4 regions of the Pseudoalteromonas sp. CO348 genome follow, and region 1 is predicted to be linked to each of the others. Evidence: predicted binding sites of a transcription regulator. Region 1 holds the regulator's gene; each other region holds the start of a gene.

The links. Region 1 encodes MetJ, which represses methionine synthesis genes. Its sites were predicted from a motif close to TAGACGTCTAGACGTCTA; they were not measured.
Region 2: a site for MetJ is predicted at 2,765-2,782, ahead of metK (methionine adenosyltransferase). Genes of this name have one in related genera too.
Region 3: a site for MetJ is predicted at 2,233-2,250, ahead of metA (homoserine O-succinyltransferase). Genes of this name have one in related genera too.
Region 4: a site for MetJ is predicted at 1,986-2,003, ahead of metE (5-methyltetrahydropteroyltriglutamate--homocysteine S-methyltransferase). Genes of this name have one in related genera too.

The regions. Positions count from the first base shown of each region.
Region 1 is NZ_SGPI01000030.1:40,083-44,232, forward strand. Features, by position in the region: gene metL (bifunctional aspartate kinase/homoserine dehydrogenase II) at 1-731, opposite strand, end outside; gene metB (cystathionine gamma-synthase) at 736-1,956, opposite strand; gene metJ (met regulon transcriptional regulator MetJ) at 2,301-2,621, shown strand; gene EXT48_RS15200 (malic enzyme-like NAD(P)-binding protein) at 2,703-3,944, opposite strand.
Region 2 is NZ_SGPI01000009.1:110,422-114,571, forward strand. Features, by position in the region: gene EXT48_RS02490 (CYTH domain-containing protein) at 1-494, shown strand, start outside; gene EXT48_RS02495 (HDOD domain-containing protein) at 605-1,450, shown strand; gene metK (methionine adenosyltransferase) at 1,512-2,663, opposite strand; gene tkt (transketolase) at 2,924-4,150, shown strand, end outside.
Region 3 is NZ_SGPI01000023.1:47,261-51,410, forward strand. Features, by position in the region: gene metH (methionine synthase) at 1-137, opposite strand, end outside; gene EXT48_RS11755 (homocysteine S-methyltransferase family protein) at 147-1,226, opposite strand; gene metA (homoserine O-succinyltransferase) at 1,216-2,163, opposite strand; gene EXT48_RS11765 (DMT family transporter) at 2,341-3,231, shown strand; gene EXT48_RS11770 (Ig-like domain-containing protein) at 3,278-4,009, opposite strand.
Region 4 is NZ_SGPI01000011.1:174,944-179,093, forward strand. Features, by position in the region: gene EXT48_RS04400 (hypothetical protein) at 1-14, opposite strand, end outside; gene EXT48_RS04405 (YdcF family protein) at 160-924, opposite strand; gene EXT48_RS04410 (LysR substrate-binding domain-containing protein) at 1,026-1,913, opposite strand; gene metE (5-methyltetrahydropteroyltriglutamate--homocysteine S-methyltransferase) at 2,204-4,150, shown strand, end outside.

The DNA.
Region 1 (4,150 bases):
AATTCAGCTTGGCCACGACATACTTTAGTGTATTTTATGGCATTAGCGACTTTACGTGGATCTGTGCTGAACACACCAGTTGTATCCGTCCAAATTGATACTTGAGCCGCATCAAGATAACTTGCCAACAAAGTTGCGCTATAGTCACTGCCATTTCGGCCTAAGGTCACCGTTTCACCTTGTGCATTTGCAGCAATAAAACCGGTAACGATATAGATAGCGTGATCATCAATGGCGCGATAGCACGCTTCTTTGTTATGGGCGTGTAGTAACACCCCCTCTTGTTGTACAAATAACCTACGAGCGTCGATAGCTTTGGCTTCAACACCTTGAGAGCTTAGGTAGTTTGCTAATATACGAGCCGACCATAGCTCTCCATGTGCAAGTAAACTCGCGTAGTGAAGATGTTGCTCTTCTCGCCCTAAAGCGATTGCTTGCAGCTCATTGACAAGCTGTTTGAGTAACACACTGTGTTGTTCACCTACAAACAAGGCATCAATTAATTCACGTTGATGATTTTCAACTTGTAACAAGACATCGTTGAATGCGCGAACATCTTGCTGCTCAAAGCTTTGCCATAACTTCACTAGGGTATTCGTTGTTTTTCCTGCAGCAGAAACCACAACACTGTCACCTAGCTGACATTGCTCTAACACTATCTTGGCAACCGCCTGATAACGCTCTGGCGAGCTTAAACTCGAACCACCAAACTTATGTACTACTTTTGCCATTTACTCACCACAACGCTACTGTATGTGCAGGCGTTAATTTGAATGACTTAGCATCATCACTCGCCTGACTTTCATCAATACATGCAAATCCTGATTCCAGATCTGCAATGAGATCCTGTGCATCTTCAATGCCTACAGAAATACGAATCAACGTGTCGCCCACTCCCGCTTCTAAACGCGCTTGCGGATCCATACCTGCGTGTGTCATCGTCGCTGGATGGCAAATAAGACTCTCAACCCCACCTAAAGATTCTGCCAATGAAAAGTGCGTTAGAGACGTTAAAAACTTCGCTGATGTTTGCAGATCGCCTTTGATATCAAAGCTCACCATGCCACCAAAGCCGAGCTGTTGTTTTTTCGCAAGTTCGTGTTGAGGATGCGACTCAAGGCCAGGGTAATAAACTTGGCTAACATACGGCGACTTTTCTAAATACTCCGCAATAAGCTGAGCATTTTCTTGATGTTGGCGTAAACGCACGTTTAAGGTGCGCAGTCCACGTAGAGTAAGGTAACTATCAAAAGGTGCACCGGTAATACCGATATTATTCGCCCACCAAGCTAACTCATCACCCAACTCCTGTGTACGCGCGATCACCGCCCCCCCCACGACATCAGAATGACCATTGATATATTTAGTAGTTGAATGCACGACTACATCTACGCCAAAAGCAATGGGATTTTGTAGTGCCGGAGACAAGAAGGTATTGTCGGCGGCGACCAAAGCCCCCACAGCGTGTGCTGCATTTACGACAGCTTCTATATCCGTTAGCCTTAATATTGGGTTACTTGGTGTTTCAATCCAAACTAATTTAGGTTTGATCTGCTGCAGCTGTGCAAGACTTTCTGATTGTGTGAGATCCAAGACGGCTAATTTGAGCAATCCACGCTTAGCAAGCGATGTAAACAAGCGATAGCTACCACCATAACAGTCATGTGGAATAACCAGCGTATCGTCATGGTTAAGTAGCTGAGTTACTAGGTGAACGGCAGCCATGCCAGTCGCGGTAATAATGCCACGAGCACCACCTTCAAGTTCGGTAAGTGCCTGTGCAAGCACATCACGATTAAAGTTACCACTGCGGCCATAATCGTAGTCGCGTTTGGTATCAAAATCGGCAAAAGAATAGGTGGTAGAAAGGTAAAGCGGTGGCACTACTGCCCCATGTGCTTTATCAGCTTCTATACCATGACGTACTGCAACCGTCGATTTGTTAACTTGACTCATAAGGTCACCTAGATAGTTGGATGTTTAGACGTCTAAAAGGTTAGAGCAACATAAACTAGAAGTCAAAACATTTATACTGCTAAATGGCTAAATAACTAGTATTTGACTATCTTTTTTAAACCGATAAAATTTCGCCACTCTAGGCGTTGCTAATACGACTGAGTTATTGAAAACTATGGCAGAGATTCTTCTATCTCGCTATGGCGGATTAGTTTATTCATCTATTTGAGTTTGGGATTTATCTTTAATTCGTAAGGTTATCCCTATATTCATGCGGTTGGTGAATAATGTAGACCAGAACCCAGTCATATTGGCATTGATGTAACTGAGGCAAGTACACAATTATGGCAAAATGGAACGGTGAGTATATTCACCCATATGCAGAACACGGTAAGAAAGCAGAGCAAGTAAAAAAGATCACGGTGAGCATACCTCTGAATGTACTCAAAGTGCTAACTGATGAGCGTACACGTCGCCAAGTGAATAACTTACGTCATGCCACGAACAGTGAGCTTTTATGTGAGGCGTTTCTACATGCCTTCACAGGTCAGCCACTGCCGAGCGATGAAGACTTGAGAAAAGATAACCCAGAGCGTATTCCGTTAGAGGTAAGACAAATAATGGAAGAGCGCGGTTTGGAGATCCCAGAAATAAACGAAGAGTGATAACTACTCTTTCTCTGTGGACATACAGACACAAAAAAAGCCTCAATCGAGGCTTTTTTCATTTGGATAATACCAATGGTACTATTCCATATATCCAGCTGGCATATCGATTTGTGCCACACCTGATTCAATTGCAGCTACCGCTACCGCTTTTGCGATACGAGGTAACAAACGCGGATCCATTGGTTTTGGAATAATGTACTCAGGACCAAACTCAAGACTATCCACATCAGCCGCTTTTAACACTTCAGCAGGCACAGGCTCTTTCGCAATCGTTCTAATTGCTTCAACCGCTGCAATCTTCATCTCGTCATTGATAGCGGTTGCACGTACATCAAGCGCACCACGGAAGATAAACGGGAAACACAGCACGTTATTTACTTGGTTTGGATAATCTGAGCGACCTGTCGCCATGATCAAATCATTACGTGCACCGTGTGCAACCTCAGGGCTGATCTCTGGATCTGGGTTAGAACAAGCAAATACCACTGGCTTGTCAGCCATTAGCTTTAGATCCTCAGCAGAAAGTAAGTCTGGGCCAGAAACACCAACAAATACGTCCGCATCTGCAATCACGTCTTGTAACGTACGCTTATCCGTGTTGTTTGCAAACAGCTCTTTGTATTCATTTAGGTCATCACGACGAGTATGGATCACGCCTTTTCTGTCCAGCATATAGATGTGCTCACGTTGAGCACCGCATTTGATCAGTAATTCCATACAAGCAATAGCGGCTGCACCCGCGCCAAGACACACAATAATCGCATCATGAATATCTTTACCCTGGATTTCCAACGCATTCAGCATACCCGCAGCGGTTACAATTGCAGTGCCGTGCTGATCATCATGGAATACAGGAACGTCACAGCGTTCAATTAGCGCGCGCTCAATTTCAAAACACTCTGGCGCTTTAATATCTTCAAGGTTAATGCCACCAAATGTGTCTGCGATATTTGCCACAGTATTAATGAAGTCTTCGGTGGTGTTGTGCTTAACTTCGATATCGATTGAATCAAGGCCCGCAAAACGCTTAAATAATAGCGCCTTACCTTCCATAACAGGCTTTGACGCCAAAGGACCTAAGTTACCTAAGCCAAGAATTGCCGTACCATTACTGATCACCGCAACCATATTTCCTTTACCCGTGTAACGGTATGCATTCGCCGGATCAGCCGCGATTTCACGTACTGGCTCTGCAACACCTGGGCTGTATGCAAGTGCTAAGTCTTTTACGGTCTCGGCAGGTTTAGTGAGTTCAACACTGATTTTACCTGGAACGGGCTTCTCGTGATAATCTAGAGCTTGTTGACGAAAGTCTGTCATGGCGCGATATTTTCCTACGAAGTTAATGTGAGAGTGTGGTAAACGTTCGCATTCTGAATGTTGGCAACCTAGCTAGCTGGTTACAGCAACACACAGTGCGATTAACTATATGAGCGACGACATTCAACCACTCAACAAGCGTATGTGCTTTGCTGTCGCGGTATGTCAATAGGACATATAGTTAATCGACCGTATTCACACAATAC
Region 2 (4,150 bases), on a different contig from region 1:
ATTTATTTCATTGCACCCGCTATAACCGTTTGATCCTTTCACTTACTCGCTGGCTTGTTGATAGAGCTTGGCGTAAAAACTGGGATCAAAAAGCACTGAGTGCAGCAGAGCTACCGGTCACAGAAATCGCAAGCCAATTATTTGATAAAGACTGGCAAGAGTTGAAAAACTTGCTTCCACAGGATAAATCGCTTTCTGAAAAAGATTATTTACATGTCAGAATAAAGCTAGAAAATACGCTGCTAAGCGGTAACTGTCTGGGTAAGCTTTACGATAAAGAAGCGCGCAAAGCGTTTAGAACGCCTTGGATTGATATCGTTTATGGTATTTATGAGCTAGAAACACTGGCGTATTTATATCAGCTTTGCCAAAGCCAAAATGCAGACGAGCTGCAAGAAGTGCAGGCATGGCTTAAGCAAAAATCAGACTTTTTGATAAGTGCTATGGAGCAAAGTCGACAATCTTCCATGCATAGCGAACCATATTGGTTCTAACCAGATTAAGCGGGGTTTTATCCCGCTTTTTTGTACCACTTCATTACAATCAATACTGCAAATATCAGGCGATGAACTAAACTTGGGTGTATCAATTCTGAGGTAGCCCAATGATCGATATAGACGATAAAGTGCTGAATGATTTGCGCGGCGGATTTAACTTACCTGCTAAGCCTGAAATATTACAAGCCTTACAAAATGAACTATCACAACCGGAGCCTGAGTTATTTACCGTGGCGGATATTATTGCGGCAGATGTTGGTGCGTCTGCAGCGGTATTAAAGGTAATTAATTCACCGGCTTATGGTCTTGCCCGTACAATCACTGATATAAAACAAGCTGTGATGTTTTTGGGCGTTACCTGTATTACACAGCTAGTGACTGGGTATTTGCTTAAAAATGCGTTTGAGCAGTCAAAGTGCTGTATTTCACTGCAGCAGTTTTGGGATAATGCTGCGGATATCTCAAAAGCAGCAATGGTGGTTGGACATCATTTAAAAGCATCATTACCCCTAGAGAATTTGCAGCTGCTCGGACTCTTTCACGATGCCGGGATCCCAGCAATGGCCGTAAAATATCCAGACTACGCTGAAGTAATAAAACAGTCTATAGAGCGGCCTGAGCAAACATTGATTTACTACGAGCAGCAAAAGTATCCAGTGCCTCACACTGTGATAGGTTACTTTCTTGCGACGTCTTGGCACTTACCCAAAGAAATATGCCAGATGATTTTGCGCCACCATGACGTTAGCTATCTTGAAGAGCAAAAAAATGCACAACATGTGCAAACCTTTGCGGCACTTAAACTGGCTGAAAACCTCTGTTTCGAAGCAAAACATTTTAGAAGCGCAGCGGATTGGTATCTATTTAAAGACAAGGTGATGATTGAGCTTAATCTTCATGATGATGAGTATCAAAACTTAAAAGATGATGTCGACGAGGTATTTATCGGGTAGGGGTTATCTATGGGCATTAAAAAAGGCGCACTTGGCGCCTTTTTTACTTTTTCAGCAGGGGTTATAGGCCTGCAGCTGCACGTAGTGCGTCAGCTTTATCTGTTGCTTCCCAAGGGAACTCTTCACGACCAAAGTGGCCGTAAGCAGCAGTAGGCTGATAAATTGGACGCTCAAGGTCTAGCATAGTGATTAGACCGTAAGGACGTAAGTCGAAGTGCGCGCGGATAAGTTCGATTAAACGCGACTCATCAAGCTTGGCTGTACCGAAAGTTTCTACACTGATAGAAGTAGGTTCAGCAACACCGATTGCGTAAGACACTTGGATCTCACACTTGTCAGCAAGGCCAGCGGCAACAATGTTCTTCGCAACGTAGCGCGCTGCGTAAGCTGCAGAACGGTCAACTTTTGATGGATCTTTACCAGAGAATGCACCACCACCGTGACGAGCCATACCGCCGTATGTATCTACGATGATTTTACGACCAGTTAGACCACAGTCACCCATAGGACCACCGATAACGAAACGGCCAGTTGGGTTGATGAAGAACTTAGTCGCTTCTGTGATAAGCTCTGCAGGTAATGTAGGCTTGATGATCGTTTCCATCACAGCTTCTACAAGGTCAGCTTGTGATACAGAATCACAGTGTTGTGTAGATAATACGACTGCGTCGATACCTACTGCTTTACCGTTTTCGTACGCGAATGTTACCTGAGACTTAGCGTCTGGACGTAACCAAGGTAGCGTGCCGTCTTTACGAACTTGCGCTTGGCGCTGAACTAAACGGTGTGAGTATGTGATAGGCGCAGGCATAAGTACGTCAGTTTCGTTACACGCGTAACCAAACATTAGGCCTTGGTCACCAGCACCTTGTTCTTCTGGACGAGAACGGTCAACACCTTGGTTGATATCAGGTGATTGCTTACCAATGGTGTTAAGGATTGCACATGAATCAGCGTCAAAGCCCATGTCAGAGTGTGTGTAACCAATTTCACGCACGGTCTTACGAGTTAATTCCTCGATATCAACCCAAGCGCTAGTTGTGATTTCACCACCAACCATAACCATACCGGTTTTAACGTAAGTTTCACACGCAACACGTGCTTTTGGATCTTGCTCAAGGATGGCATCTAGAACCGCATCAGAGATCTGATCGGCGATTTTATCTGGATGGCCCTCAGAAACAGATTCAGAAGTAAATAAATGTTTAGCCATTGTATTTATGCTCACAAATATTGCGCTTCACAAACATCAGGGACAGCGCGAAAAATTAAGGGGCGTATTCTAACCAAAAAACCTAGGCATTGACTAGTTATTTTACGCCTAGACGTCCAAAATTGTGCAAACTTTTTTAATGGTCGGAAAAAGTCCGTCTGTACCCGTTTTTTTATGGCCTTTGCCGTTGCAGTTAGCCATATAAATAAGTAAGAATGGGCTCAAACCCCCGCGAAACACATTTAAAGGTAGGAGAATTCATGCCATCTCGCAAAGAACTTGCTAATGCAATTCGCGTTCTTTCCATGGACGCTGTACAAAAGGCCAAGTCTGGCCACCCAGGAGCCCCTATGGGCATGGCGGACATCGCAGAAGTACTTTGGCGCGATTTTTTAAAGCACAACCCAAGTAATCCTGAGTGGTTCGACAGAGATCGCTTCGTATTATCAAACGGTCACGGCTCGATGTTAATTTATTCATTGTTGCATTTGTCGGGTTATGACTTATCAATTGACGACATCAAAAATTTCCGTCAGCTACACTCAAAAACACCAGGCCACCCAGAATATGGTTATGCGCCAGGTATTGAAACTACTACTGGCCCATTAGGTCAGGGTATTACTAATGCGGTAGGTATGGCGATTGCTGAAAAAGCATTGGCTGCACAGTTTAACCGTGAAGATTACGACATCGTTAATCACTATACCTATGCATTTTTAGGTGATGGTTGTTTGATGGAAGGTATCTCACACGAAGCTTGTTCACTTGCGGGTACCCTTGGTCTTGGCAAACTGATTGCATTTTGGGATGACAACGGTATTTCAATCGACGGTGAAGTTGAAGGTTGGTTTAGCGACGATACACCAAAACGCTTTGAGTCTTATGGCTGGCATGTTATCGCCGGTGTTGATGGTCACGATAGCGATGCGATTAAAGCGGCAATCGAAGCGGCGCAAGCAGAGTCTGACAAGCCAACCCTTATTTGTTGTAAAACGGTTATCGGTTATGGTTCACCAAATAAATCTGGTAGCCATGATTGTCACGGTGCACCGCTAGGTGATGATGAAATCAAAGCAGCACGTGAATTCCTTGGTTGGGAACACGGTGCATTTGAAATACCAGAAGATGTGTACGCGAAATGGGACGCAACAGCACGTGGTCAAAATCAACAAAGTGACTGGTTGATTAAGTTCACTGAATACCAAATGCATTATCCTGAGCTTGCTGCTGAATTTGAGCGTCGCATGAAAGGCGAGCTTCCAGCAGACTGGTCTGAGAAAACAGAAACCTATATCGCAGAGCTTCAAGCGAATCCTGCAAACCCAGCAACTCGTAAAGCATCACAAAATGCATTGAATGCCTATGGCCCAATTCTACCTGAGTTTATGGGTGGCTCTGCTGACCTTGCGGGTTCTAACTTAACACTTTGGGATCAATCTAAAGGCTTAACGGCAGAAGATGCTACGGGTAACTACATTTTCTACGGT
Region 3 (4,150 bases), on a different contig from region 1:
GCGCCGCTTTCAACCTGCTCTCTGGCAACATCCAGCGCGGTTTCGTAATCTTCTTCTAAAATTAAGCGCTTAAATTTTGCCGATCCCGTTACATTGGTACGTTCACCGACATTGGTAAATACTGCTGTTTGTGTCATGGTGAATTCCTAATTTAAGTTACAGGCTTCAAGACCTGCCAAACGCATCCGCACTTCGATGTTAGGCAAGCTACGCGGCTGGGTTTGCTCAAGGCCTCTCGCGAAGGCGCGAATATGTTCAGGCGTGGTGCCACAGCAGCCGCCAACAATATTGATAAACCCTTCATTGCCCCAATCGATAATCTCTTTTGCCATGTCGTCGGCTTCTAGGTCGTATTCACCAAACTCGTTAGGAAGCCCTGCGTTTGGATGCACAGAGGTAAAGGTCTCACAAACGCGTGACAGCTCTTCTACATACTGTCTTAATAAATCGGGGCCCAATGCGCAGTTGAGGCCGATAGAGATTGGCTTAATATGGCGAATAGAGTTATAAAACGCCTCGGTGGTTTGCCCTGATAGCGTGCGACCGGAAGCGTCGGTGATCGTGCCCGAGATCATAACAGGCAGAGTGACTCCCGCTTGCTCGAACGCTTCTTCTACACCGTAAGACGCGGCTTTGGCATTGAGCGTATCAAAAATAGTTTCAATCAAAATAAGGTGAGCACCGCCCTCGATAAGAGCAAGCGTTGATTCAACATAGGCTGCAACCAATTTGTCAAAAGTGATATTGCGAAAACCAGGGTCGTTTACATCTGGAGAAATCGAACAAGTTTTTGACGTTGGACCAAGCACACCAGCCACATAGCGAGGCTTGCTAGGATCTTTGGCGGTAAATTCATCACATACCGCACGTGCAAGCTTCGCCGATTCAAGATTAATCTCACGACTTAGGCTTGCCATATCATAATCTTCCATCGAGATGGTGGTAGCATTAAAAGTATTGGTTTCAATGATATCCGCGCCAGCAGCTAGATAATCGCGATGGATCTGTTTGATTATCTCAGGCTGCGTCAAACTTAGCAGATCGTTGTTGCCTTTAATAAGGACATGCCAATCTTTAAAGCGCTCACCGCGATAGTCTTCTTCTTCTAATTTGTGCTTTTGGATCATGGTTCCCATTGCACCATCTAAGATCAGAATACGTTGCTGCATTGCTTGCTTAAGCTGCTCTGCTATTTGCTCACCGTTTACGGCTACATTATTCGGCATAATTGTTAGTCCTTACATCTTGGCTAACTAAGTTAATATCATAAGGTGTGGTTTGGTAAACATAGTAGTTTAACCAATTTGAGAATAACAAGAATGCATGGCTTTGCCATGTTTTAGATGGACGTTTGCTGGTGTCATTCTCAGGAAAATAGTTCTCAGGCTGCGGTGCGTTGGCCATCTTTTCACAATCGCGAAGATATTCTTTTTGTAGCGTATCGGCGTCGTATTCAGGATGACCGGTAATGTATACTTGGCTACCTGAGTGATTTTTAATTAAGTAAGCGCCCACTTTTTCAGAGCCTGCTAACACCACTAGGTCTTTACACGCATTAATTTTATCGATGTCGATGTGGCCATAACGTGAGTGTGGCACCAAAAACTCATCATCAAAGCCGCGAGTGAGCGCCCCGTGGTCAAAATAACAGTGGTGCTTAAATACGCCACACAGTTTGTCATTTTTTAGTGCTCGCTTTAACCCATAATGGTGATACAAACCGGCATGTGCGGCCCAACAAGAAAACAGAGTTGAAGTAACATGGTGCTCAGCCCAATCAAAAAACGCCTGTAATTCCTGCCAATACACCACATCGTCATATTCAAGATGCGCCAGCGGCGCACCGGTGACTATCAAAGCATCATAATTTTGCTCTTTTACATCCGAAAAATAGCGATAAAACATATCTAGATGTTGTTCTGAGTTTTCAGAGCTGCGGTGGGTGTCTAGTCGCAACAAATCAACATTCACCTGCAAAGGGGTATTTGCCAGTAATCGGATAAATTGCACCTCAGTCTCCACCTTATTCGGCATCAAGTTTAATATCGCGAGCCGCATTGGGCGGATCTCTTGCGTTGATGCACGACTTTGTGGCATCACGAACACATTTTCATGACGCAATTGGGCAATGGCTGGGAGTTCGTCGGTGACGGTGATTGGCATGCGCTGCTCCAGACTAATCGAATGGCATTATTATGGACAAAAACTGGAAAAATTCAACCTCTAGATGTATGGACGTCTAAACATTTATAATAATAATTTAATGCCTCACCTCTCACTGACTATTTCAATTTATGTATACTTGCCACCATATTAATAAACACATGAAACTTGATATTTATGATTGGTATTGGCGAAGCGGCAGCGATTGCGGCGGCTGGGGTATGGGCTGGCTCAACTATACTGTATAAACGATTTAGCCATCACCTTAGTCCATTTGAGTTGAACGTCAGCAAAGGCGTCATCGCTTCTGCTTTGATGATCTTGTGTTTGCTCATCGCAGGTGATGCTATGTATCCGACCTTACTCTCGAGCTGGGGCTGGCTGATAGCCAGTGGGATACTGGGCATAGCGATTGGTGACAGCGCTTACTTTGCCGCACTCAGAAATATAGGTCCTGCTCGCACTTTGGTTATTGAAAGTCTTGCACCTGCCATCGCGGGGATCTTAAATATTGTACTTCTTGGTGTTTATCTCAGCGCATCCGCTTGGCTCGGCATTGCAGTGACAACCGTTGGTGTAATGCTGGCGATTAAGCCAAGTAGAAGCCAGCCAGTGCTAGACAAAAAACATTATCTCTTGGGAGTCTGCTTTGCACTCACGGCTGCCATTTGCCAAGCTGCGGGTATGGTACTGTCCAAAGGTGCGCTAAATAACGAAAGCATTAGTAGTTTGTGGGCGGCACTTATCCGCTTGGGATCCGGCACCCTATTTGTGGCCTTTATTGTTGCTTACTTGAAATCACAAAGCCTGTTTAAAGCACTCACACTTAAAAAAATCGACGGTAAAAACTGGTTATTCGTTGCAGTGTTTTTTGGCACCTTTATTGGCCTTTGGCTACAGTTGATTTCCGTTAATCATACTGATCCCGCTATCGCACAAACCATCTTTGCAACGGCACCGCTCATGGTCATGACGATTGGACTACTGCGCAGAGAAGCTATTACTAAGTCTATGATGTTTGGAGGCCTAATTGCTTTGGCTGGAGTATTTTTATTGCTAAAAGGATAGCCAATATACACACTTAATATGTGTGCATATTGACCTGAGTTTGGGGTTAATTTGCTACCGAAATAGAAACTGTCGCTGGCGCGCTTGTAATATCATAAAGGTTGTTACCCTTAATGCGATATTGGAACGAATCCTGGCCAATGAACCCTGCTTTTGGTGTGTAGGTAATGGAATAGTCACTGTTAACAGATACTGTACCGTTAGCTGGTGAGCTAAAAATCTCAACACCATAATAATATGGTACGCCACTATCGTTATCTTTAACGTACACATCAACAGATTGACCAGCAAAGGTTTGTGCCGAGTCATCACTCGGATACACATCGTAATTACCACCAAACGCTTGGTCTAAGCTAACTCTGATCTCTCCCCACTCCGATGTTTCTCCAGCGGGATTAACAATGCGAAAAGCAATCGTATCTATCTTTTGGTTACCGTTGTCTTCGCCTGAAAAATAAAGCACCTTACCCTTAAATTTAACCCAACGTCTGTCTAATGTGTTGTATGCAACCGCCTGACCGTATGTAGTGTAAACTTTGTCATAAAAGCCAATTTGATCGTAGCTTTTGCTACTATCCAATTGAATACGTAGCTCACTATTTGGATAATTTGGATCAGTCACGTTACCATCGGCAAAGATATTAAATTCCTCTTGGATGTTTAATCCAGCATTGTACTCAAATATGGCTTTATCAAGCTGAGGAGCGGCACTCACTAATGGTGCAAATAACGCGACACCGACGCTAAGTGACTTTAGCCACATTGTATTTAACTTCATTTTTATTTCCTTATGGATTGATTTCCAGCTTCTTCAGCTGGGCCTTAATTAGCAACAAGACCATACCAAAAACACATTAAACTAACAATATTAACAAATCGAGACTTGGTCGTACTGGCAAAGTTAAACAACAGCAGCTAG
Region 4 (4,150 bases), on a different contig from region 1:
TCTAGTTTACTCATCGTAGATCCTAGTCGTGTTGTACGCGGATACGCGGGTTAAGATTAAACTCTATTTATACCCATATTTGCGCAAATTTTCAATTTTTTACGTTTTTCAGCGCTAATTTATCGAACTTTAGCCTGATTTTGGTGCCTTTTTCGGCGCTTAAAGTGCCTCGGGGTCAATAACACGACGGATCGTGATCCACATACTACCAAGCTGTTCATGCCAAATCCGAGTGACTACTTCTAAGGCCTTATGGTTCGGAATAAATTGTCTGCTCAGTGGGTATTGCTTGAAGTTATAGAACTCCGTCGGTGCAGCGAACACTTCTATGCCTTGTGCTTCAAATAGGTTTTTTGCTCGCTGTATGTGCGAAGCCGATGTGACCAATGCGACGTCATAATCGACTAGTAAAGGTGCTAGCATTTTTGCTTCGTCCGCGGTGTCTTTGGCATTGGGGTTTTGCTTAATACGTGTAGTGGAAATACCTAGGCTCTGTGCGGTTCTTGCCATGAGTCCCGCGCTTGTTGCATGGCCATAGCCGTAACCTGAGACATACAGCTGGGCCTTTGGGTAAATATTAGCAAGTCTTACGCCTTCAACTAATCTGGCTAGACCGCAGCTGCCAAGTTGGGCGTTGCTGGGGAGAGATTTATCTGGGTATAAATCACAGCCAAGTACCACGATTTTATCTATATTGTTGTGCTTGCTTGGATTGAATGCGGCGAGAGCGCCTGTATCCCACTCAATAATATGTTGTGCGACATAAGGAGTCGATAACGCCCATGTCGTGAGTAAGACGAACCAGCTTGCGATGTAAGGCCCTTTACGCGTTTTGGCGATAAAAAGCATAAGCCCCATAAGCACCACTAAAGATAATGGTAACGGCATCATAAGTTGACCGATAACCTTTTTGACTTCAAACATTTAAACATGCCCTAGATTAAGATAAGCCTAACGCAATGCTAGCATGAGATGGGAGTTGTAGAAATGTCTAACAGTTAGGGCTCAAAAAAGAGCCCAGTCCTCTATCTTGCAGTGGTTTTTCGGCAAGTATTGAGGAAATGACGATAAACAGGGTTATCTTTCATGCTTTTCTTCATTGCTAAATACATTGGACGATTTAGCCCAAGTGCGCCTAGAGGAATCGATTTAATTAGCCCTTGGCTCTCATAAGGTGTCACTAACCAGTCCGGTAATGCTGCAACCCCCATACCTGCGCTCACCAGTTGGAAGATTAATAAACCTTGATCGACGGTTTTTAACGTGCCGTCAAAGCGTGCATTTTGAATAAAGTGCTTAAATATGTCCTGACGCTCGCGAGGAATAGGGTAAGAAATGATGGTTTCATCTTTTAGGTCGAGTGCTGTGACATAGGCCTTCTTGGCCAATTCGTGATCTGGTGCAACGATTAACTTTAACTTAAAGTCAAATAGGTGCGCGTATTCCAGTTGCTCTGGTTCGCGAATGTCTGAGGTAAGCACTAAGTCCAGCTCATCTTCAATAAGGTCAGGAATCGCGTCGTAGCTAAAGCCACGTTCGTAATCGACTTTAATGTCAGGCCAAAAGGTATTGAATTCTTTAATTGTTGGAAGCAACCAGTGAAAACAAGCATGACATTCCACGCTTAATCTGAGTTGCGAGATAGGCTGATTAAGGCTTTCCTTCAAACGGCACTTTGTTGCTTCAACTTTAGGCAAAACATCGTTGGCAAGTTCCAATAATAACATCCCTTGAGGGGTAAAACGTACTGGCTGCGTTTTGCGCTCAAAGAGTTGGCAGTCGAGTTTGCTCTCAAGATCTTTGATCTGATGTGATAAAGCAGATTGAGTCAGGAATAGCTCTCGTGCTGTATTCACAAGAGAACCAGTTTCTTTCAAGGTGGAGATAGTCTTTAGGTGCTTTATATCAATCATTATCAACAATTCTCATATTTGAAGTGAGCAAATCTCAGCATTACTCAATATTACGATTCTATTTAGTTATTATCAATGTCTAGACGTCTAAATACCTACGGTGAATTGTTCAAAAATTCACAAATCCACTATAACACTAAAAATGACAGCGTTGTCACTACTTCTGTAAAAATTTTGCAAAAAATTACAATTTAATTTTATTCATATGAAATCTGAGAAAGCATCAATTGTTGTTTTTGAGCATGAGAATTATATTTCAGACATCTAAACATCTAGATGGAATTGAAATCATGGCATTAACACATAACTTGGGTTTTCCACGCGTAGGCAAAAAGCGTGAACTTAAATTTGCAGTAGAACGCTATTGGTCAGGCGACTTAACGCAAGTCGACTTAATCGCGGAAGGAAAGCGCATTCGTGCAGAAAACTGGGCATTGCAAGCTGACGCTGGTGTTGACCTTCTCCCTGTAGGCGATTTTGCTTGGTATGATCACGTGTTGAATACTTCATTACTTGTCGGCGCTATTCCCAGTCGTCACAAAAATGATGAGTCGGTAAATCTTGATACTTTGTTTAGGATGGGCAGAGGTCGAGCACCTAGCGGCTGTGCGTGTGCCGCAAGTGAAATGACGAAATGGTTCAACACCAATTATCATTACATCGTCCCTGAGTTAACACAAACGCAAGAATTCTCCCTGACTTGGACGGAGTTGTTTACTCAAGTAGAAGAAGCACAATTACTTGGCTACCAAGCAAAGCCCGTATTGGTCGGCCCGGTAACCTATCTCTACTTAGCTAAATGCGTTGGTCAAGAGTTTGATAAATTGGCTTTATTAGATAAGTTATTGATTGTATATCAGCAGGTACTCGGCAAGCTTGCAGAGCAAGGCGTTGAGTGGGTACAAATTGATGAACCTATTTTAGCATTGGAAATCGACGATGCTTATCGCAACGCGCTGCGCCGGAGTTTTGATGCGTTGAGCGGCCAAGGAGTAAAAGTGTTGTTGGCCAGTTATTTTGACTCCATACAAGCGCATGTTGAAGATATCCAGTCTTACCCCGTAGAAGGCGTGCATTTTGACTGTGTAACGGCAAACTACGACTTGGCTGCGTTAGAAACAGTAGTTGGGCAAGATAGCGTACTGTCTCTTGGGGTTGTGAATGGTCGTAACATTTGGCGCTCGGATCTTGAAGGTGTATATCAGCAACTTGCTCTGGTTCATGAACGTCGCGGTGATAATCTCTGGCTCGCTCCTTCATGCTCATTATTACATACGCCAGTCGACTTAGATCAAGAGCAAAAGCTTGATGGTGAGTTAAAGTCTTGGCTCGCATTTGCCAAACAAAAAGGGCAAGAGCTGGCATTATTGAAAAATGCATTGGAGCAGCGTGATATTACCCAGTTGGTCGAATATTCTAAGCCTGTAAAAGCGCGTTTAACTTCTACTCGCGTGAATAATAATGAGGTGCAGCAGCGTGTTTCAGCGCTTACAGCAAAAGACGGCCAACGCAATAGTGAATTCGCAACCAGAATTAAAAAACAAGCACAGTCGCTAAATTTACCCTTATTGCCAACCACAACGATAGGCTCCTTCCCACAAACCCAGGCTATTCGTAAGGCGCGACGTGATTATAAAGCGGGTACGTTGAGTGCTGATGCTTATCAAAGCCAGATGGAAGCGGAGATCCGTTATGCCGTTGAAGAACAAGAAGCGCTTAACTTAGATGTGCTGGTTCATGGCGAAGCAGAGCGCAATGATATGGTTGAGTACTTTGGTGAATTACTCGAAGGTTTTGCCTTTACTCAGTTTGGTTGGGTGCAAAGTTATGGTTCGCGCTGTGTTAAGCCCCCTGTGGTTTGGGGGGATGTCTCGCGTGCGGCACCAATGACAGTTAATTGGACGAGTTATGCACAGAGCTTAACCAAAAAACCGATGAAGGGCATGCTAACAGGACCTGTGACTATTTTATTTTGGTCGTTTGTCAGAGATGACTTAGACAAGCCGAGCATCGCGAATCAAATTGCATTAGCACTGAGAGATGAAGTGGTAGATTTGCAAAATGCAGGGATTAAGGTGATCCAAATCGATGAACCTGCTTTTAGAGAGGGGATGCCACTCAAAGCCAGTCAGTGGCAAACCTACTTAGCGTGGGCGGCGTATGCGTTTAGGGTATCAGCAAGTGGTGTGAATGACGAAACACAGATCCATACGCATATGTGTTATTCGGATTTTAAC